DNA from 3 places in the Bradyrhizobium sp. R2.2-H genome. Region 3 is predicted to be linked to each of the others. Evidence: riboswitches for the same ligand, from Rfam matches in the RefSeq annotation. Region 3 holds a riboswitch; each other region holds the start of a gene.
The links. Region 3 has a riboswitch for cobalamin ahead of EDE08_RS17720 (DUF1636 family protein). Riboswitches for the same ligand answer to the same signal wherever they lie in the genome.
Positions count from the first base shown of each region.

Region 1: it holds a riboswitch for cobalamin, as region 3 does, so the genes downstream of both, EDE08_RS06960 (TonB-dependent receptor) here and EDE08_RS17720 (DUF1636 family protein) in region 3, are expected to answer to the same signal.
Region 2: it holds a riboswitch for cobalamin, as region 3 does, so the genes downstream of both, EDE08_RS07305 (TonB-dependent receptor) here and EDE08_RS17720 (DUF1636 family protein) in region 3, are expected to answer to the same signal.

Region 1 covers NZ_SMBR01000002.1:603,452-610,965, forward strand. Annotated here, with positions in the region: gene EDE08_RS06955 (PepSY domain-containing protein) at 76-1,521, opposite strand; gene EDE08_RS06960 (TonB-dependent receptor) at 1,524-3,797, opposite strand; cobalamin riboswitch at 3,903-4,097, opposite strand; gene gltA (citrate synthase) at 4,508-5,812, opposite strand; gene gltX (glutamate--tRNA ligase) at 5,959-7,383, opposite strand.
Region 2 covers NZ_SMBR01000002.1:673,534-681,047, reverse strand. Annotated here, with positions in the region: gene EDE08_RS07305 (TonB-dependent receptor) at 1-1,072, opposite strand, end outside; cobalamin riboswitch at 1,186-1,398, opposite strand; gene EDE08_RS07300 (hypothetical protein) at 1,493-1,750, opposite strand; gene EDE08_RS07295 (hypothetical protein) at 2,021-2,233, opposite strand; gene EDE08_RS38245 (hypothetical protein) at 2,388-2,564, opposite strand; gene EDE08_RS07290 (adenylate/guanylate cyclase domain-containing protein) at 2,667-4,403, opposite strand; gene EDE08_RS07285 (lytic transglycosylase domain-containing protein) at 4,721-6,907, shown strand; gene EDE08_RS07280 (hypothetical protein) at 6,983-7,345, opposite strand; gene EDE08_RS07275 (hypothetical protein) at 7,342-7,514, opposite strand, start outside.
Region 3 covers NZ_SMBR01000006.1:205,613-213,126, reverse strand. Annotated here, with positions in the region: gene cobG (precorrin-3B synthase) at 1-65, opposite strand, end outside; gene cobN (cobaltochelatase subunit CobN) at 62-3,310, opposite strand; gene cobW (cobalamin biosynthesis protein CobW) at 3,310-4,344, opposite strand; gene EDE08_RS17720 (DUF1636 family protein) at 4,341-4,715, opposite strand; cobalamin riboswitch at 4,810-5,029, opposite strand; gene cobO (cob(I)yrinic acid a,c-diamide adenosyltransferase) at 5,069-5,704, shown strand; gene EDE08_RS17710 (cobyric acid synthase) at 5,717-7,165, shown strand; gene cobD (threonine-phosphate decarboxylase CobD) at 7,154-7,514, opposite strand, start outside.

The sequences.
Region 1 (7,514 bases), on a different contig from region 3:
CCCAGCGGAAGCTCAATTGGCTCACAATCAACGGCTGATGAACCGAAGCCGACATTTCCGATAGTCTGATTTGCTTCAATGGCGCAGATAGCGCCAGCCGACGACGATACCGCTCACAGAGACGACGGTGCCAAGGATGGACAGCAGCCACACCACAATGTCCCAGGCCGGGCGATGCATCAGAAGCAATCGGAAATCGAAACTGTGCAGCGCGTTGAACAGCCAGCGATAGGTGCGACGGCTGTTGTCGGCGCGGCCGATGACGTCGCCGGTGACAGGGCTGATGTGAAACCATGTTTTTGCGTCATCATCAAACACGGCGCGCAGCACCGGCAACTCGCGGTCGTGATGATGCGCGTACCAGTAAGAGTCGTGTTCTTCGAGCACCCTGCGCTCCGCCAGGCGGGCTTGCGGCAGCAGCTTCGCTGCGGCGGTCCAAAGGCGATCCTGCGGGATTGCGGTCGTCTGGCCCGACGTCACATCCAGCGGCCTCTGCGTGCCATCACGCGATGCGACGATCATCATCGGGCTGCCATCGAGCCAGACGAAGCGCGCTTCGACCGCGGGGGATTGCGGCGTCGGCAGCTTCGTCGCAATCGTCGGCGCATCATGGGCGGCATAGCGTTGCAGCACCTCGCGGCTAGTGTTGCGGCTTGCGAAATATTCGCCGGGGTTGAGCGAAAGCCAGCCGGAGAACATCCAGGTCAGCACGAAGATGCCCGCGATCAGGCCCGTGACGTGGTGCCACGCCATCCAGCCACGATAGGGCGTGATCCTGCCGCTCGCATAGCGCCGCTTCAGCCGCACGCGCAGGATGCCGATCCAGATGCCGGTGACGCCGACGATGAGGCAGATGCCGGAGATCCAGAGCACGACGAGCCGCCACAGCGGGCCATCCTTGCGCAGCACGGTCGGGTAGATCCAGTGCGGGATCGAGCCGAGCCAGTTCCAGGTGCGTTCGGTGCGGTTGGTGTCGAGCGCGATCTCCCCGGAGCGCGAGGAGACATAGAGCCTGGTGCCGGCATCGTCGCCGAGCGCAATCAAGTAGAGCGGGCGCAGTGGATCGTAACGCGCCGTTACGCTCCATTGGTCGCGATCGACGATCTCCTCGAGACGCGGTGATCTGCTCGCGGGATGATGTTGCGCGACGGCGAGCGCCTGCTGTTCGGAAACACCCGTGATGACGCGGCCGTCGGCTGCAGAGATCGCCTGCCGCTTGCCCTCCCAGCCGGTGATACGATACACCGGCTCGTCCGCCAGCATGGACAGCCGGAGATCGCGCGGATAGTGGGTGGCGCCCGCCGCTTTCATCGCGTCGTCCGGCGACAGCGCCACTTTCGCCCACTGCATGTCAGGGAGCGCTGCCAGCCTCTCCTTCTCGGAAAGGCTCGGAAAGGCGACGTACATCATCACCACGCCCGATATGAACCACATAGCGAAGAACAGGCAGGTGACGATGCCGACCCAGCGATGGCCGATATACAGCCACCGCCGGAGGACGCGTCTCAGGGAGCGTGCCACGCTCAGAACTTCACGTTGACCGCGAGCTGCGCCGTGCGCGGCATGCCGAGCAGCCATTGGTTGGTGCCGCCCGACGTGGTGTAGACCTCATCGAACAGATTGTAGACGCGGAACGACACGGTGGTGTTGAGATCGGGCTTCCACTGCACACCGGCATTGACGACATTATAAGCTGGGCGCGTCACCGTGTTGGCATTGTCCGCATAGGTCTTGCCGACGATCTGCACGCCGGCATAGGCCGACCAATTCGGCGCAAAAGCCCAGGTCGCCCAGATGTTGGAGACGGTCTGCGGGACGTTGACCGGTACGTTGCCGGCATAGTTCACGGCTACGCCGCCAACCGACTGCACGAAGTCGTCATACCTCGCGCGCAGGAACGCGGTGTTGGCATCGATCCGCCAGCCGTAATCGAGCAGAAATCCGACCGTTGCTTCGACGCCGCGCGATGATTGCTGGCCGACCTGGACGGTCAGCGAAGGAATGTTGGGATCGCGGGCCAGCAGGTTGTTCTTCACGATCTCGTAGCCGGCCAAGGTCCATTCGCCGCGGCCGCCCCAAAACGATTGCTTCACGCCGATCTCGATCTGCTTGCCGGTGGAGAGATCGAAATTCCTGTTGGCGGACGAGAGTGAGATGATCCCTCCGACCGGATCGACCGCGGTGGAATATTGGCTATAGAAGGCGAGATCCTTGACGGGCGTATAGACCGCACCCGCGCGCCAGGTCGTCGAGGAGAACGATTTTTCAAAGCTGTTCGCGGGCACCCGATAGTCGGTGCGCGTGACCGTCGGCTCATCCTGACGGATGCCGGCAATCAGGGAGAGTTGCTCTGTGACCGACAGCCTGTTCTCGGCAAATAGAGCGTACTGGTTGGTCACGCTGCCGTAACCGGGAGTCGTAGCGTTCGTGCTGTTGAACACGCCTGAAACGACGTTGTACGGGTTGACGGATGACGAGCCGCCGTAGGGCGAATTGTTGATGTGGGTGAAATTGATGCTGTTGACGTCAAAGCCTGCCAGGAACTCGTTGGCCATCCCGAAAACATGCCCGCGGAACTTCGCATCCATGCGATTGCCGACCTGCTGCTGATCGTGAAAGATCTCGATGTAATCGCTGCGGTTGATCAGGCCGGTGGCGGGGTCATAGGCGTAGCTCTCGACGTCCTTCCAGTGACGCTTGGAATTCAGGTAGTAGAGCGTGTTGTGGATGGAGATTCCATCGGCGACCTGCCAGTCGGTCTTCACCTGGTTCCAGCTGTCCTGGTAGCGGATGTGGCTGTCGCTGACATTGTAGTTCTTGAAGCGTAGCGACTCGTCGAGCCTGCCGTTGATCAGCGGCGTGCCGAAGTAGCGCGACGGGTTGCGATCACCGTAATCCGTGGACAGCGTCCAGGTGACGTCTTCGTTCTGCCTGACCTGGACCACGGCATGAAGCGCGACGTTCGAGGTGTTGTCGCGATCGACCCATCCGTCCGACATGTTGCCGGTGGCGGTGATGCGATAGGCGACGTCCTTGCTGATCGGACCGCCGCTGTCGACCGCAATCCGCCGCTCCATGTTGGTGTCCAGCGAGATCTCGGCCTGGTTGCGCGGGATCCACAACGGCAGTTTCGACACGATGTTGATGGCGCCGCCGACCGCACCCGCGCCATACATCACCGATGCAGGGCCGCGCAGCACCTCGATACGCTCGGTCGACCAGGTGTCGAACGGAAAGGTCACCGTGCCGGCGCCGATATAGAGCTGAGTCCCGTCGTAGAGCGTCATCACGGAGCCGAGGCCCGTAAAGCCGCGGGTATTGAACGAGACGCCGCCGTTGCCCGGCGCCGGGCTCGCGGTGAAGCCGGTGGCGTTTTGCGTCACCGCGTCCAGGATGCTCTGCTGGCCGCGTTCGGCGATGGTTTCAGCCGAGATCACCTCCACGCTGGCCGGCGTCTGCAGGCGCGTCAGCCCAAGCCGGCTGCCGGCCGTGCTCGCTCCGGTGAGGTTGAGCGTCGGTGCGGCGAACGCGGGTCCGGCCGGGCTCGCGGTCGGAGCCCGCGCGTCGACGGACGCGCCGCGTTGCTGGCGTGAGCGCACAGCGCGCATTGCGTCCCTGCTTCGATTGTTGCTGGCATTCGGTTGCCTCTCTGGCGGCTGCACCACCACGGGGTCGAGCGATTGGGCCGGCCCTGCGGACTGTGCCCAGCCCTCGGTCGACAGCACGAGACAGGAGAATGCAACTGAACGGAGCAACGCGCGGCGATGGCGCGGGGAGACAATGGTACGGGAGGTCATCGATTGGCTCGCGATAACGTGGCACGTCACCGCGAACGCAGTCTGGTCGCTGCCCCGAAAGACGGCTACCCACACCCACCAGGACACCCCGCCCAATGTGCTCGCGTGTGACCACGACTGACGGCAGGTCTCCTGGCTCGCGGGTCGTTGCCTGTCGCCGCCTTCCCAAGCCCGCGGGCCCAGTGGCATTTGGCGAAGGCTCACCGCTTACAGTTGCGGGGGCAGCCACGGCGTTGGGGCATCCCCGCACCGTATTCCCTATTGATCTCCCGAGGGAGAACCGTCGCAATCACACTAGTTTCTTTTGCGAAGGACTGTCAACTAGCCATCTGCTGAGGCAGACAGCGGCGCGGACCCGAGGAAGAAGCCCTCCGCGAGGCCGGCGTCAATTCCAAAGCAGGCCTCGATGTCCACGAGTTTGCAAGGCACGAACAACGGCGCTGCGCCCGCCGCTGCAGACACGTCGTCGATCGGCGCTCGGTCTGCTCTCTGGTCGATGTTGAGGAGAGGGCGACGCGCGCTCTGTTCGAAGGCCCGTACGAAGGCGCCGCAGCAAGTGCGCGACAACAACCGGTCTCGTCGCGTGGGCAATGCGAAGCGTGCCAACGGGTGAAGGGTACGCTCCCACATTCGCTCTGCGAGCACCGTCACGAACAAAAACGGCGCCATCCTGGGATGGCGCCGTTTCGTGAGCCGTACCGGCTCAGGTCTTACTTGCGATCGCCGATCGGCACGTAATCGCGCTTGGTCACGCCGGTGTAGAGCTGGCGCGGACGGCCGATCTTCTGCTGCGGATCCTCGATCATCTCGCTCCACTGGCTGATCCAGCCGACGGTGCGGGCGACGGCGAACAGCACGGTGAACATCGAGACCGGGAAGCCCATCGCCTTCAGCGTGATGCCCGAATAGAAGTCGACGTTCGGGTAGAGCTTGCGGTCGATGAAGTACTGGTCGCTGAGCGCGATCTTCTCGAGCTCCATCGCCACCTTCAGCATGGGATCGTCGCCATGGCCGGTCTCCTTGAGCACGGCGTGACACATCTTCTGCATGATCTTGGCGCGCGGATCGTAGTTCTTGTAGACGCGGTGACCGAAGCCCATCAGGCGGACTTCGGAGTTCTTGTCCTTCACCTTGGCGATGAACTCGGGGATCTTGTCGACCGTGCCGATGTCGTAGAGCATGTTGAGCGCGGCTTCGTTGGCACCGCCATGCGCCGGGCCCCAGAGGCAGGCGATGCCCGCCGCGATGCAGGCGAACGGGTTGGCGCCGGAAGAGCCGGCGATGCGCACGGTCGACGTCGAGGCATTCTGCTCGTGGTCGGCGTGCAGGATGAAGATCTTCTCGAGCGCGTCGGCGAGCACGGGGCTCACCTTGTAATCCTCGCAGGGCACCGCGAAGCACATGTTCAGGAAGTTCTCGGCAAAGCCCAGCGAGTTCTTCGGATAGATGAAGGGCTGGCCGACGGTGTACTTGTAGGCCATCGCCGCCAGGGTCGGGATCTTCGCGATCATGCGCATGGAGGCGATCATGCGCTGCTTCGGATCGTTGATGTCGGTCGAGTCGTGATAGAATGCGGCGAGCGCGCCGACGGCCGCAACCATGATCGCCATCGGATGGGCATCGCGGCGGAAGCCCTGGAAGAAGCGGGCCATCTGCTCGTGCACCATCGTGTGATGAGTCACGCGGTGGTCGAAATCCCTTTTCTGCGAGGCGGTCGGCAGGTTCCCGTAGAGCAGGAGATAGCAGGTCTCCAGGAAGTCGCCATGCTCGGCGAGCTGCTCGATCGGGTAGCCGCGGTATTCCAGCACGCCAGCGTCGCCGTCGATATAGGTGATCTTGGACTGGCAGCTCGCGGTCGACGTGAAGCCCGGATCGTAGGTGAACAGGCCGGACTGGCCGTAGAGCTTACCGATATCGACGACATCGGGCCCGACGCTGCCGCTGAGGATCGGAAGCTCGTAGTTCTTGTTTCCTACCGTCAGCGTAGCGGTCTTGTTGCTTGGTTTTGCGTCCATCGTAGGTCCCCGATGTGTGGTGAAACGGGCCGGAGCCGGAGGCCCCTGGGAAGATCATGGGGGCAGGCCGGAAGTTCCAGAATGTACGGGGGAGATGGGTATATTATTGCTGTGTGCGCTGCAAGATCGCCGCACGCATGATCGACTTACGTCGTAGACTGGTCTTTGAGGCGGCCAAGGCTCTCCTGGCGTCCCAGCACGTCCAAAACCTCAAATATACCAGGCGACGTCGTCCGCCCGGTAAGCGCCGCCCTCAGCGGCTGGGCAACGGCGCCGAGCTTGAGACTGTTTTCCTCGGCAAAGGCGCGGAGCGCGGCCTCCGTCGCGGCGCCGCTCCAGGTCTCGACTTTCTCCAGCGCGGAATGAAGCTGGCCGATCAGCTTGCGGTTCTCGGGCGTCAGCTGCGCCTGCGCCTTGGGATCGAGCGCCAGCGGCCGGTCGGCGAAGATGAAATGGGCGCCGTCGATCAGCTCGATCAGAGTCTTGGCGCGCTCCTTCAGGGCCGGCATGGCCTTGAGGAGCTGTGCGCGCGTGGTGTCGTTCAACTTGGCCTTGAGCTCGCTGCGTCCGGGCACGTGGTCCAGCACATCCTCGAACATCTTCACGAGTGCTTGATCGTCGGCATGGCGGATGTAGTGACCGTTGAGGTTTTCCAGCTTGGCGAAATCGAAGCGGGCGGCAGCGCGGCCGACACTGGCGAGGTCGAATGCCGCGATCATCTCCTCGGTCGAGAAAATCTCCTGGTCGCCATGGCTCCAGCCGAGCCGGACGAGGTAGTTGCGCAGCGCCGCCGGCAGATATCCCATGGCGCGGTAGGCATCGACACCGAGCGCGCCGTGGCGCTTGGACAGTTTCGAGCCGTCCGGGCCATGGATCAGCGGGATGTGGGACATGCTGGGCAGCGCCCAGCCCATCGCATCGTAGATCTGCTTCTGCCGCGCGGCGTTGATCAGGTGGTCGTCGCCACGGATCACATGGGTGACGCCCATGTCGTGGTCGTCGACCACCACGGCGAGCATATAGGTCGGGTTGCCGTCGCCGCGCAGCAGGACGAGATCGTCGAGGTTCTCGTTCTGCCAGACTACGCGGCCCTGAACCTGATCCTCGATCACGGTCTCGCCGGTCTGCGGCGCGCGCAGGCGGATGGTGGGCTTCACGTCGCTCGGAGCCGTCGCGGGATCGCGGTCGCGCCACATGCCGTCATAGAGGCGGGTGCGCCCTTCGGCGCGCGCCTTCTCGCGCATGGCGGCGAGCTCCTCGGCCGTGGCGTAGCAGCGGTAGGCCTTGCCGTCGGCCAGCAGCTGCTCGGCGACCTCGCGGTGGCGGGCGGCGCGGGCGAACTGGTAGATGACCTCGCCGTCCCAGCCGAGCTCCAGCCATTTCAGGCCGTCGAGGATGGCGGCGATGGCGGCCTCGGTGGAGCGCTCCCGGTCGGTATCCTCGATCCGGAGCAGCATCTTGCCGCCGTGCTTCTTCGCATAGAGCCAGTTGAACAGCGCCGTGCGGGCCCCCCCGATATGAAGGAAGCCGGTCGGCGAGGGAGCGAAGCGGGTGACGACGGAATCGGTCATTCTTGGCAGGGCCTATGCATTGGAGGCGGTGGTGTATAGCAGGACCGGAGCATAACTAAAGCCCGACGGCGGAGATGCTAGGCCTTGGCTCAGCCACGCGAATTTGGCAGAAGGGCCGCTGATTTCCCTAC
Region 2 (7,514 bases), on a different contig from region 3:
GCTGCTTCTTGTCGCGCACGCCGCCGTCGACGATGAGATCGACGCCGTTGACAAGGGTTTTCGTGAAGCCCGCGGTCGCGCCGAGACCCTGCTGATTGGCGTAGTTGAAGGGCGTGCTGGTCCCTCGCCGGCTGGTCGCGAGCTCGTCGACGCCGATGGAGGGATCGACGGTGCGGCCGCCCGGCAGTCGCAGCTCCTGATTGTCACCGGTGACGGTCAGGAAGGCGGTCAGGCCCGGCGTCGTGTAGTTCAGATTGCCGACGCCGTTCTCCTGGGAATAGCGATTGTTGTCGCGGTAGCCGTCCGTCCTGACGGCATTGCCGTAGAACGAGGTCGACCACGGACCGGAATTGATCGCGGCCGAGACGTTGCCGAGCCTGGTATTGAACGAGCCGAAACCGGCCTCGATGCGCGCTGTCACGGGCGGGCCACCGACGCCGTTCTTGGTGACGACGTTGATGACGCCGCCGACCGCATTGTCACCATACAGCACCGCACCGGAATTGCCGCGCGTGATCTCGATGCGCTCGATGGCATTGAGCGGGATGGTGGAGAGGTCCACCTGCGCCATATCGATGTCGTTCAGCCGCCGTCCGTTGACCAGCACCAGCGTATTGGCCGTGGCGAAGGCACCGAAGCCGCGCAGGTCGACACTGGTCTTGGCACCGATCTGGCCGCCATAGAACGTCGTGATCTGGGCGCCCGGCACTTGCGTCGCGATGATCTCGGCCAGCGTCTGCGACGGCGCATGAGCGATGTCCGTGGCCGTAATGACGGTCGTGGCCGCGCCGACGATCCCGCCATTGCCGGCGGCGGCCTCGTTGCCCGAGCCGGACGAGCCGATCCCACTCGGCGCCCCGTCCGGCGCCGCTCGGCGCCGCCCCGCCTCGCCATCGCCAATCGCCCTGGCACGCGTACGGTTCTGATCGTCGGATCTGGTCACTTCGACCGGCGGCAGTTGCTCGGCGACGGACTGCTGGGCGTGGACGATGGAGTGATCGAGCGAATACAGCGAAACGGCCGCAACGATGCCGGCGCAGCGGCGCCCGGCGGCAGTGACAATACGGGACACAATTGTAACCTCGGCATGACGTCAGTGGCACGTCACAGCGAACGAGGCTTTACGGCGGAGGATCGATGGCTCCGGCAAAGCTAATGTCTGTACTCCCCGACCGACATCTTCGCGTGTGACCACGGCTGACGGCAGGTCTCCTGGCTCGCGGGTCGTTACCTCTGCGTCGCCTTCCCAGGACCGAGATTCCCAGTGGCATAGGACGAGAGATTCACCGCTTACAGTTGCGGGGGCAGCCATGGCATTGAGACGATCCCGCCTTGGGACATCTCGCACCACGTTCCCTTTTGATCTCCATGAGGAGAACCGTCAGCGGCCAATCTACGGGGCGTCCAGGCCGGGAGTCAATCGACCGCCGGCATCTTGGCCGCAGGCGCGATCGGCCGGCTCCGCAACGAATCGAGCAATGCCCTGCGCCGCCTACGTTCGCCCCCGCGGGCGCTGGGCCTGGGCCCAGGCGACGGCGACATCCCGCGGCGGAGCGTCGAGGCGCTTGATCGGCGTCAGTTCGCCGGAGGCCGAGACGATCGCGGTCTCTTCGCGCCGGCAGCGCGTGCAGACGAAACGGACCTCATGCGGGGATGCCGACCAGCTTGAACGTTTCACGTTGGCGGCCATCGGCCAGGCATCGCAATGCGAGCACGATACCAGGAACCGGCCGGGATCGAGCATACCCATTCCATTGGACTCCGCGTCCTGCCCGCTGCTTCCAATGACTATCCTATGTGAATCGTTCCGGTGCCTCGGCACCGTCGACGCCACGTCCGCTGGAGGCCTGCGCGCTGTTCGCCGTTCCCACGAGACCTCCGGCGAGGTCGATTTCAAAGCTTGCGAATTTCATCCGATGTCCCCCTGCTCCGATCGACCCTATCAGGTCGAGACGGCGAGGACGATAGGGAGCCGGGGATCGCGCGGTTGCGACGCCTCGCAAGGCAGAAGGCAATCCGCTCAGCGAGCCCCCTTGAGGGTGCAGGATGTCGTGCAGGTGACCGTGGTGCCGCGATCGCACGATCTGCAGGCGTTGACGCACTGGTTCAGGTCGCGTGGATTGTAGCTGTGGTTTCGTATCGGACAGCTCGACGTCGTCGAGCCGGTGATGTCCCGCTCCTGGTCGCAGGCAGCCGTCATGAGCGCGAATATGATCACGGCAACGAGGCGCATGGGACCTGCCCTGTCAGGCACAGCACGATGACACTCGCGAGGTGCGCTGCATTGCAGCGAACCCCGGCCTTCCCACCACGAGCCATCGCAGATTGGCGATGCCCGCGTGCTGCGAGAATGCGCGCTAAATGTTAAGAACGGATTTCAGCCGGCCTCAGGCCGCAGCCGTGGTCGCGATCGCCTGCCGAATATCCACCGCCAGCTGGCGATACTGTTCCCCGAGCCTCAGATAGAACTCGCGCTTGGTGCCGTCGGTTGCGAGCTTGGCGATCAGCTCGCATTCGGCGGTGAGCGTCTCGAACCGTTCCAACCTGTCCTGAAGTTCTGTCATCGGCGTGTCCCCGTCAAACGCCACAAGGACAGCTAACCTAAATCCGGGAAATAGGTCACGGCGAACATCGTTATGGGGTAGCATCAATTATTCCGCGGCCGCCTATTTCTGCTCGAGCCGCCAGGCGCCGTCCCAGGCGGCATCCGGCGGATTCGCCGCGAACTGCGCGATGCGGCCGAGCATCGCGCGCGAGGGACCGTCGCCGGGGACCGCCTCGAGCGCCGCGTTGAAGGCAGCACGTGCGTCGTCGAAGCGCCGGGCACGATACGCGGCGAGACCTTCGACATAGTGCGTGCGCAGGCTGACTTGCGCATCGGTGAGTGCGCCTGGTCGCGCCATCACCTCGAAGATCGCCTGCGGCGCGCTTTGGCCCGCGACCGCAAGACGGTCGATCTCGCGCAATTCGAGGCGAGATCCAATCGCGTCCGCAGTCGCTTGCGAGACCAGGATGCGGGTGCCGTAGACCTTGTTGACGGCCTCAAGCCGCGAGGCGAGATTCACGGCGTCGCCCATCACGGTAAAGCTCATCATCAACTCGGAGCCGATGCTGCCGGTCAGGACCTCGCCGGTGGCGATGCCGATCCGCAGATCGCACGCCGCGGGCATGGCGCGGATACCGAGCAGATCGGGCAGCTGCTTCTGCAGCGCGGGCACCTGGTCGGCCATCTCGACGGCGGCAAGCCCGGCGAGCAGGGCCTGCGCGTCCTCTTCGACGAAGGGCGGTCCCCAATAGGACATGATGGCGTCGCCGATATATTTGTCGATGACGCCGCGATTGCTCCTGATGGGGCCGGACATCATGGTGAAATAGTGGTTCATCACCTTGACGAGGCCGCGCGGGGTCATGCCCTCGCTCATCGAGGTGAAGCCGCTCATGTCGCAGAACATGATGGTCATGACCCGGCGCTCACCGTCGATGGCGACCTCCGGCCGCTCGATCAGTCCCTGCACCACTTTGGGGTCGATGTAGCGGCCAAAGGTCTCCCGGATGCGCTCGTTGTGCCGCAACTGCTCGATCATGCGGTTGAAGGCCGCGGCGAGCTCACCGATCTCGTCCTGCGTCGAGACGGCGATGGGCTTGTCGAACCGGCCCGCCTCGACCTCGCGGGTGCCGGCCAGCAGCAGCCGTACCGGACGCGTGATGCCGCTGGACACCAGCAGCGCAAAGGCAAATCCGACGATCGCCGCGAGCAATGTCACGACACCCGAAATGATGATGGTCTGATGCTGGCGGTTGATCACCTGCGACGTCGAGAAGAAGACCTGCGCCAGCATATCGCCGCGGATCGTATCGACCTTCCGGTTGAACTGGTCGCGCAGCATGTCGATGTGTTCCAGCGTGCCGCGCGCCTCGGACATCTGCCTGGCGTCGATCTGCTTGAGGAGCTTCGCGTGGTCCTCGCTCAGGTCTCGGCGCAGCTCGACGACGGCGGTCTCGATGCGGATATCGATCCGTCCAAGCGCGGCATTGTCGGAAAACGTCCGGGGGTCCTCGATGATCGCGTTGATCAGCTTGCGCGCGGCCTCAGCCTCCTCCTCGATCTTGCGGTCCGATTCCTCGACGTCGCGAAGGCGCGCTGTATAGGCCTCTTCATCCGACGGCGCCTCCATCCGGGTCATGACCATCCGCCGCAGCGCCAGCCCCCGCTCCAGCGAGCGACTGCTGGCGCGCGCCAGATGGCTATAGGCCGGGATGTAACGGTTGGTCAGCTCGTCGAGCAGGACGCCGACCTGGCTTGACATCACCATCGACAAAATCGAGGTGACCAGCATCAGGACGATCAATCCGAGGGCGATGCCGACGATCTTGCGCCGGATCGACTGGTTGAAAATCGGCATGGGTTGCGGAAGGCAAAGGCCAAAAGAACGGAACGAGGGAACTCCATACACCGGACTGGCTGCGGGAACACGCGCAATCTTGGCCTCCTGGCGTCCCGTACCATGCAACCGTCGCGCGAGACCGGCCGTTAACGAAGGTTAACGATCCTGCCCTTTTCTCCTTTGCGGAAGTTCCCACGGCGCATCCGTTTTTCGCCGCATTGTTGCGACAGCGTCAGGAACGCGGGACGATGCCTCGGCATCGTTCGGTATTCGATTCTCAAGCCGCATGTCGTCGCGGACCTTGGTTTGTAGTGGTTTCGCAGGGGGACCATCCAATGAACCAGTGCCTACGCTCGCTCGCGTGTTTCGTTGCCGTGGCCGCGATGGCCCTCCTTCCCACGGAACTGGCCGCGAAAAGCAGCCAGAAATCGGCCGCGCCGAAGAAAACGCATGAAGCCAAAGCCGGCAAGCACCGCCATGCTTCTGCCGGCAAGGCACGGCACGCCAAGCGTGCCGAGGTCAAGCGCAAGTCGAAGAAGACGGTCGAGCCCGCGGACAGGACGGCACCGCCGCCGCTGACCGGCGACCTCGCCGCGCTGAAGGACTCCATCGATCTCGCGCGCAAGGGCAAGACGGATGACGCGAGCGCGGCGCGCGACCGCATCGCCGATCCCGCCGGACAGAAACTCGCCGACTGGTTCATGCTGCGCCATTCCGAGAGCACGGCCAATTTCAAGCGCTATGCCGCCTTCCTCGCCGCCAATCCGGACTGGCCGAGCAGCGCCCTGCTCCGCCGCCGTGCCGAGGCGCGGCTGTGGCAGGAGAAGTCCGACGCCGCCACCGTGCACAAGTTCACGATGGACCGGCCGACCAGCGCCAAGGGCAAGTTTGCGCTCGCCCGCGTATTGCGCGCTGAAGGCGATACCGACAGCGCCGCCCGGCACGTGCGCGAAGCCTGGCGCGCCAACGAATTGTCCGAGCGCAGCGAGGAGGATTCCTACCAAGCGTTTCGCGATCTTCTGTCCGCTGACGACCACCGCGCGCGCATGGACAAGCGCCTCGGCGCCAAGGATTACGCAGGCGCGAGGCGCGCCGCCAAACGACTCGGCGAGGATGAGCTCGCGATCGTCAAGGCTTGTGCCGCGGTCACCGGTAAGGAGAGCAAGGCCAAGGACTATCTCGAGGACGTGTCGGCCGGAGCGCGCCGCGATCTCGGCTATGTGCTGTGCCGCGCCCAGTGGCATCTTCAGAACGACCGCATCGACGACGCGGCCGAGGTGATCCTGGCCGCTGCGCCCGGCATGATGTCCGCCCAGGACACCGATGCCTGGTGGCGCGAGCGCCGCATGCTCGCACGCAAGCTGCTCGATCAGGGCAAGTCCAGGACCGCCTACGACGTGGTGCGCACGGCGGCCGTACCGGAAAAGGAAGTGTACCGCGTCGACTATCACTTCATGTGCGGCTGGATCGCGCTCCGCTTTCTAGACGATCCCACGACGGCGATGATGCACTTTGCTGCCATCGACGAGGGCTCGTCCAATCCGATCGCGCTGTCGCGCGCCCATTACTGGCGCGGCCGCACCGCCGAAGCCATGGGCGCCACGGCCGATGCGCGCATGAGCTATCGGGCGGCGGCACGCTATCAGACCGCCTATTACGGCCAGCTCGCCCGCGCAAAGCTCGGCCTCGACCAGATCGAGCTGCGTCCGCCCTCGCCTGTGCTGGCCTCGGCCGACACGCCCCCCGAGGACGAACGCGTGCGCGCGGCCGACATGCTCTACGCCATCGGCGAGCGCAACATGGTGTTCTATTTCGCCGAGGACTTCGCCAAGGAGAGCAGCGATGTCGCAGCACTCGAAGCCCTCGGCGAGGTTGCCCGCCGACGCAACGATGCGCGCGTGATGCTGGAGGTCGGCAAGACGGCGCTGGCGCGCGGGCTCGCGCTCGACCACTACGCCTTCCCCACCATCGGCATCCCCGAGCACAAGCAGGTCGCGCCACCGATCGAGACCAGCGTGATCTATTCGGTGGCGCGCACCGAAAGCTCGTTCGACCAGCGCGATAAGTCCCATGCCAACGCGGTCGGGCTGATGCAGGTGACGCCGGAAGCGGGCCGCGATACCGCCAAGCGCTTCGGCCTGACCTATGACTGGAGCAAGATGGTCTCCGATCCCGTCTACAACACGCAAATGGGAGCGGCCGAGCTCAGTGCGCTCTTTTCGGAATACCGCGGCAACCAGATCATGACCTTCGCCGGCTACAATGCCGGGCGTGGCCGCGTGCGCGAATGGGTGCAGACGCGCGGCGATCCCAGGGACCCCAATGTCGATCCGGTCGACTGGGTCGAGCGTATCCCGCTGTCGGAGACCCGCAACTACGTCCAGCGCGTGATGGAGAACGTTCTGGTCTACCGCACAAGATTCGAAGACAGCGGCATGGTCGCCGGCAAGAGCGACCAGCGCGTCGTCACGCAGGAGGCCGGCGCAACGGCACCAGTGGCGGCCGCAGCGCCCGCTCCCTAGGCGACGTCGCCGGGGCTGGACACGGCGCCTGCCAGGTTGCGTCGCTGCGGCTTCCACGCGAGCGCCGTCGCGTAGCTAGGTGTCACCTCCTTCCATCGTGATCGGATCGCGACCGTCCGAATATGCGCTGGTCAGGATTCTTGCGAAGGCGAAGGCGTGGATCGTGCAGTTCCAGCAGAAGACGGCACCCAGGACCGTAAACATCTCGACCGCGTTGCGAGCGGCGACCTCGACGTTCCCGGAGGCCAGCTCGTTGCGCCCAGGCACCGACCATTGCGTCAGCAGCGTCACCAGTTCGCCGCGCCGGTAGCAATCGTAGTCACAGTAGAGGCGCTGCGTCCGCACATGCCGGACATAGCCGGACCGGATCGATCGCGAGCAGGTGCTGCACGTGTCCGCGCACAACGGGGGCTCGTGATTGACCACCATGAATTTCACGAAGCTGCCCTCATGCGATCTTTCGCAAGCGTCTCGCAGAACAGCGCGTAGCACTGATGATCGCAGTAAGGCAGACGGGTCGCGATCTCGCGGAGATAGCTGTCGCTGATCGGCTCGCAGCACTGCATGCACCAGGCCTGCCGGAACGGGGTCCGGTCGTTCACCAGCA
Region 3 (7,514 bases):
CCGTCGCCCGACAGCATCGGGCGCAGCGCGCCGGGACACCAGCCTTTGACTGCGCCCGCGCTCATGAGGCCTCCCGCAGCGCCGCCGCGATCGAATTGCGGCGGGTTCGCCAGAGTGAGGCGTCGTGCAGGCGTGTGAAGCAGGTCTCCATCGCGGCGAGCGCGGACGGATTTTCATTGGCCATGAAGGCCCGGACGTCGTCGTTGCCGAGCGTGGCATCGTAGTAGAGGTCGAACAAATGCGGCGGCACGGCGCCCGCGAGATGCGCGAAGGCGGCCATGTGCTCCAGCGTCGCGGTGATCTCGGCGGCGCCGCGAAAACCATGCCGCATCATGCCGGCGATCCACGCCGGATTGACCGCGCGGGCCCGGACGACACGCGAAATCTCCTCCGTCAGCGTGCGCGCGCGAGGTTGCTCGGGGCGTGTCGCGTCGAGGTGATAGAGGGACGGCGCGCCTGCACCAAGGTGCGCCGCAGCCGCAGCGAAGCCGGCTTCATGCGCGGCATAGTCGGCAGCGAGCAGCAGATCGGTTTCGGGCAAGTCCTGCACATGGACGAAAGCGTCGGCAGACGCGAGCCGCTGTTCGATGCCGGCGCGATCTGGCTGCATCGCACCATCTGCCGAGATGGCCCAGGACGATGCGGATAGCCAGGCCTCGCCCGCTGCATCGCGTGTCTCAGACGTGAAGGCATCCGGGATAGCGGACAATCCGACGCCGTAGTGTCCTGGGCGCGGCGCGAAGACGCGCGAGGAACGGTGACGATACGGATTCTCTTCGCCCTCCTCCGCGCGGCCCGCGAGCGCCTCGGCGGCAGCTTCGAACAATTGCGCAAGTCCGGAAAAGACGTCGCGAAACAGGCCCGACACGCGCAGCGTGACGTCGATGCGCGGACGGCCGAGCTCGGCCGGCGCGATGATGTCGTAGCCGGTGACGCGGCCGGAGGCGTGATCCCAGCGCGGCGCGAGGCCGGCCAGGTGCAGCGCCATGGCGAATTCCTCGCCCGCCGTGCGCATCGTCGCCGAGCCCCAGAGATCGACGATGAGGCCCTTCGGCCAGTCGCCATGATCCTGCAAGTGACGGCGCAGCAGCTCTTCCGCAAGCTTGATGCCTTGCGCATGCGCCGACGGCGTCGGTACCGCGCGCGGATCGACGGCGAAGAGATTGCGCCCGGTCGGCAGCACGTCCTGACGTCCGCGATAGGGCGAGCCCGATGGGCCCGGCGCAACGCGCCGGCCTGCCAGCGCAGCAAGCAGCGCATTCCGCTCCGCTTCGCCGCACGCGCCGCGGCCGAACACGTGCAGGCCGTCGCCGAACTGGCTCTCCTTGAGATCGCAGACGAAGCGATCGATCCGCGGAATCGCTTCGGCGGGTGCGGCCGTTGCGTCCAGGCCGAGATCCTCTTCGAGGCCTGCCGAACGCGCCTCGTCACGGATCGCCGCGATCAGGCGCTGGCGGCGGGCGGGATCGAGACCGTCGGCGGTCGAATATTCATCGAGCAGCCGCTCGAGCCGGCGCAGGCCTTCCGGCACCGCGGATGTTTCCAGCGGCGGCGGCAAATGGCCGATCGTGACAGCGCCGATGCGCCGCTTGGCCTGCGCGGCCTCGCCGGGATCGTTGACGATGAAGGGATAGATGACGGGAAGATCGCCGATCAACGCTTCTGGCCAGCAGCTCGATGACAGCGCCACGGATTTCCCGGGCAGCCACTCCAGCGTGCCGTGTGCACCCATGTGCAGGACGGCGTCACAGCCCTGCTGCCTGAGCCAGAGATAGAAGGCGACGTAGGCATGGCGCGGCGTGCGGGCGAGATCGTGATAGTCGGCATCGCGCGAGGTGGCTTCGCCGCGTTCCGGCTGAATTGCGACAATCGACCGACCACATTCGATCGCGGCGAAATGGAACGCGCCGTCGCGGCAGCTCGGATCGTCCTCCGGCACGCCCCAGGCCTGCGCGAGATCGTCCTGCAAGGTTTGCGGCAGGCACGAGAGCGACGCCCGGTAATCGGCTACACTCCAGGTGAGCCGCTGCCTCAGCAGCGTCTCGCCGAGCGCATGAACCGGGGCGACAGCAAATCCGGCCTCCGCGAGATCGGACAACAACGCCTCGACCGATGCCAGCGCATCGAGACCAACCGCATGCGCGATCTGGTGCGGCCGGCCGGGATAGTTCGACAGCACGACCGCCAGCCGCTTCTCGCCGGCCGGCGTCTCGGCAAGGCGCCGCCAGGCCACGACGCGCGCGGCGACGGCCTTCACCCGCTCCGCATCGGGCGTGTGCGCCAGATGCGAGAATTGCAGATCGGGATCGCGCATCGCGGCCGATTTGAAACTCACCACGCCCGCGAACAGGCGGCCGTCGACCTCGGGCAGCACCACATGCATGGCGAGATCGCCAGGCGACAGGCCGCGTAGCGACTCCGTCCAGTCCTCGCGCCGCGCCGTGGAGAGCGCGACCTGAAACACGGGGCACGCCGCAGCATCGAACAGCGTCGTGCCGTCATCGCCGATCGCGGAGAACGCCGTTGCATTGACGATCGCGGCCGGAGGATCCTGCGCAAGATGCGCGCGGAGCCAATCCGCGACGCCGGGGGCCTTCAGGGAAGTGACGAACACACCATAGGCGTCAAACCCCTTCTCGCGCAGCGCTGCGATCAGGGCGTCAACCGGGCCGGCGTCCGCAGCGGTGAGATAGGAGCGATAGAACGTCACCGGCGCGCGCGGCTTCGCCTCGGCACCGGCCGGCGCCGCAATGACGCCACGCGCCGGATCGTAAAAGCCCATCTCGGGCACTGTCATCTCGCCGACCACCGGTCCCGCGTAGAGCCCCGAGGCCAGCGCGAGCTGCGCGATCGCCGCCTGCGCCGCGACCGGACCGCCGGTGTCGCAGAGCACCTTGAGCCGCCGCAGCGTCGAAACCGGCAAGGTCGAGTACGAATCGAGCCGCGTGTCGTCGCGGCCATCGGCCGGCAGCACGGCGAGCACGATGTTGCGATCCTTCGCCAGTTGCTGGAGTGCCGCAAGCCCGTAGGCCCAGTAGGACTCGCCGCCGATCAGCCGCACGAGGATGCCGCGCGCCTGCGACAGCGTGCGTTCGATATAGGTGTCGACCGACAGCGGATGCCGGAGCTCGGCGAGATTGGCGAGCCGCAGCGAAGGCAGGCTGTTCCGGCCACGCCGCCAGCCGGCCGCGAACGCGGCAAGATCGGAATCCGAATACGAGAGCACCACGAGATCGGCCGGGTCCTGGCCGATGTCTCTTGGCGTCGCGGTCTCCTCGAGACCACGGCTCTCGCGGAAAACGACGTGCATCAGATACCAAGTCCTGACCTGACCGCGGCCTCATCGATATCGCCGTGCTCGCCGATCACGACGAGCTTCGACTGCCTGATACCCGCGCCCCAGGGCCTGTCGAACTGGTGGCGCACGCGCTCGCCGACCGCCTGCAGCAACAGGCGCATCGGCTTGCCCGCGACCGCGATATAGCCCTTGGCACGCAGCACGTTCTGCTCGCGCGCCAGACGCTGGACCGAGGCGACCAGCGCATCGATATCCGCGACCTCCGGAAGATCGATCACGACGGAAGCGAAATCGTCGTGCTCGTGATCCTCCTCGCCGTCATGATGCGAGGGACGCGCGGCGAGATCGTTCTCTGCGGCAGCGCCAAGGCCGAGAATGACGCGCGCATCGATCGCACCGTCGGTGACGGAAAGCATCGGCACGCGGCGCGGCATCTCGGCGGTGATCGCCGCCCTGGCGGCTTCGATTCCCGCCGCGCCGGCGAGATCCGCCTTGGTCAGCAGCACGATATCCGCGCAGGCGATCTGGTCCTCGAACACTTCCGACAGCGGCGTCTCGTGGTCGAGATTGTCGTCCGCCGCGCGCTGGGCTTCGACGGCAATCGGGTCCGGCGCGAAGCGGCCGGCCGCGACAGCCTCGGCATCGGCCAGCGCGATCACGCCGTCCACCGTGATGCGCGAGCGGATCTGTGGCCAGTCGAATGCCTTCAGCAGCGGCTTCGGCAGTGCCAGGCCCGAGGTCTCGATCAGGATGTGATCGGGCCGCACCGGGCGCGCCAGCAATTTCTCCATCGTCGGAATGAAATCATCGGCGACGGTACAGCAGATGCAGCCGTTGGCGAGCTCGATGATGTTCTCCTCCGGACAATTGGCGTCGGCGCAGGATTTCAGGATTTCGCCGTCGACGCCCTCGCTGCCGAACTCGTTGACGAGCACTGCCAGCTTCTTGCCATTCGCATTGGCGAGCAGATGCTGGATCAGCGTGGTCTTGCCGGAACCGAGAAACCCCGTGACAACAGTGACGGGGATTTTGGCGAGCGAGTTCATTCGGCGGCCTCCGGCACGACGGCAATGGGGGGAATGCGGGCAAGCGACTGCTTGCGGAATATTTCCGGCCTGCTGCGCCACGGCACGAGCCCGTCCGGCGCAGCCGCATAGGCCGCCGCGCCTGCGACCACGTCCTGCGCATTCGTCTCCGACAGGCGGCCATAGACATAGGACCAGCGGCCGGGCGCGCTGAGCGCGACCGAGCAGCCCTGGCTGCAGGCCGACAGGCATTCGACGGGAACCACGGTGACGCCGTCGGGCACGCCGGCGTCGAGGATCGCGCCATGCAGGCGCTTGCCGGGCGTCGTCTCGCCCTCGCCAAGCGTCTGGCCGGCGCGGCAGGTGATGCAGACGTGAAGTGTGACGGTCATCGCCTCTTCCAGGATAAAACAGCGGGAGGCGAGAGGCACACGGACCCTGACTCGAGAGGCCGTTTCCCCGTCGCGGAACACCCCGTCCGCCGGTCCAAAACTCTTCGCGCTGGCAGGTCTCCCGGCTTGCGGAGCAGGGCTTTGCCCTTCGATCCCCGCCTTCCCGATTCCCGCGGGAATCAGTGGCTTCGGGCATCTCTCCGGTCACGGTCGCGGGGGCGGCTGCATTTTGGACCCAAATCTTGCCGATTCGGACCCTATCGCATTCCCTCTTCGCCTGTCATAGGACAGGAACCAACGCCGGGCCACCATTTGCCCGTGGCTGCCACTTGTCAAGCCGAAGGACTGGACCGATGACGCCTGAACCGGACACCCGAACGGGCGAGGAAACCGACGCCCGGCACGCCCAGAAGATGGCGAAGAAGAAAGCCGCCCGCGACAAGATCATGGCGACCAAGAGCGGCGAAAAGGGCCTGATCATCGTCCACACCGGCAGCGGCAAGGGAAAATCCTCCTCGGCCTTCGGCATGATCGTCCGCTGCGTCGCGCATGGCTTCCCTTGCGCGGTCGTGCAATTCATCAAGGGTGCCTGGGACACCGGCGAGCGGCGCCTGCTCACCGGCCATTTCGGCGACCTGTGCCAGTTCCGCGCCATGGGCGAAGGCTTCACCTGGGAGACGCAGGATCGCGCCCGCGACATCGCCGCCGCACGCGCCGGCTGGGAGAAGGCCAAGGAACTGATCCTCGATGAGCGCTTGCGCATGGTCGTGCTCGACGAGATCAACATCGCGCTGCGCTACGACTATCTCGACATCGCGGAGGTGGTCGACTTCCTGACCACGCAGAAGCCGCCGATGACGCATGTCGTGCTCACCGGCCGCAACGCCAAGGACGAGCTGATCGAGATCGCCGACCTCGTCACGGAGATGACGCTGGTGAAGCATCCGTTCCGTTCCGGCATCAAGGCGCAAGCCGGCGTCGAGTTCTGAGACCCTTCGGCGATGACACGCGCTTTGATGATACAGGGAGCCGGTTCAGACGTGGGCAAGTCGCTCATCGTCGCCGGCCTCGCGCGCGCCTTCACGCGGCGGGACTTGCGCGTTCTCCCGTTCAAACCGCAGAACATGTCGAACAACGCCGCCGTCACCGTCGATGGCGGCGAGATCGGCCGCGCCCAGGCGCTGCAGGCGCTCGCCGCCGGGGTCGAGCCGCATACCGACATGAACCCCGTGCTGCTCAAGCCCGAGACCGATGTCGGCGCGCAGGTCATCGTTCACGGCAAGCGCATCGCGACCGCACGGGCGCGCGACTACGCCGCGATGAAACCATCATTGATGGGCGCGGTGCTGGAGAGCTTCGAGCGGCTGAAGGCCCGCGCCGATCTCGTGCTGGTGGAAGGCGCCGGTAGTCCGGCCGAGGTGAATTTGCGCAAGGCCGACATCGCCAATATGGGTTTTGCGCGCAAGGCGGACGTCCCGGTGGTGCTGGTCGGCGACATCGACCGCGGCGGCGTGATCGCGCAGCTCGTCGGCATCAAGACGGTGATCGACCCCGACGATGCCGCGATGATCCGTGGATTTGTCATCAACAAGTTCCGCGGCGATCCCACGCTGTTCGACGATGGCTACAGGCTGATCGAAGACAAAACGTCTTGGCGCGGCTTCGGCGTGCTGCCCTGGTTCGCGCGTGCCGGCGAGCTGCCGGCCGAGGATGCGCTGGGCCTGAGCGGTGCGCGCAAGCCCGGCCAATGCAAGATCGCCTGCCTCGCACTGTCGCGCATTGCCAATTTCGACGATCTCGATCCGCTCAAGCTCGAGCCGGGCGTCGATCTCCTCATGGTGCGTCCGGGCGAAGCCATTCCCGGCGATGTCAGGCTCGTCATCATTCCCGGCTCCAAATCCACCCGCGGCGATCTCGCCTTCCTGCGCGCACAGGGCTGGGACATCGACCTGTTCGCGCACCACCGCAGGGGCGGCCATGTGCTCGGCCTCTGCGGCGGCTATCAGATGCTCGGGCACAGCGTCGCCGACCCCGACGGCATCGAGGGCCCCGCGGGCGACACGCCGGGCCTCGGACTTCTGGACGTGAACACGGTGATGAGCCCGCAGAAGACGCTGACGCGCGTTGCGGCCGTGCATGCCGCAACGGATCAGCCGATCGAGGCCTACGAGATCCACATCGGCCGCACCGACGGCCTCGATCGCGCCCGCCCGTTCGCAAAACTGAATGGCGAGCCGGAAGGCGCCATCTCGCAGGATGGGCGCGTGCAAGGCAGCTATCTGCACGGCCTGTTTACCTCGGACGATTTCCGCAAGACGTTTTTGGCGAAGCTCGACATCCCCGCAGGCGACGAACCCTATCGCGCCAGGATCGAAAGCGCGCTCGACGCCCTCGTCGATCACATCGAAACCCATCTCGACGTCGACGGCCTGCTCGCGCTAGCGCGCTAGGATCTCGCCAAGGCGCGCCCATTCGGTTTCGCTGCCGGGAAGCCCGAGGCGCAGCCATGTCGGTTTCTGCGCAAAGACGCGTGACCAGATTTGGCGACGCGCAAGCTTCTCCTGTGCGGCACGCGCGTCTGGCATTTCGTACAAGCGAAACAGCGGCGTGCCGCCGACGAGCCGCCAGCCTTGCGCCTGCGCCATGTCGTCGAGGCGGCCACAGTCGCGCGCAAGCCGCGCGGACGTGGCCGCGGCCCAAGCATCGTCGCGCAATGCGCGGGCGCCGATCTCGATCGCTGCGCCAGAGACCGGCCATGGACCCGACATCGCAGCGAGTCTTGCGACGTCTGCAGCATGA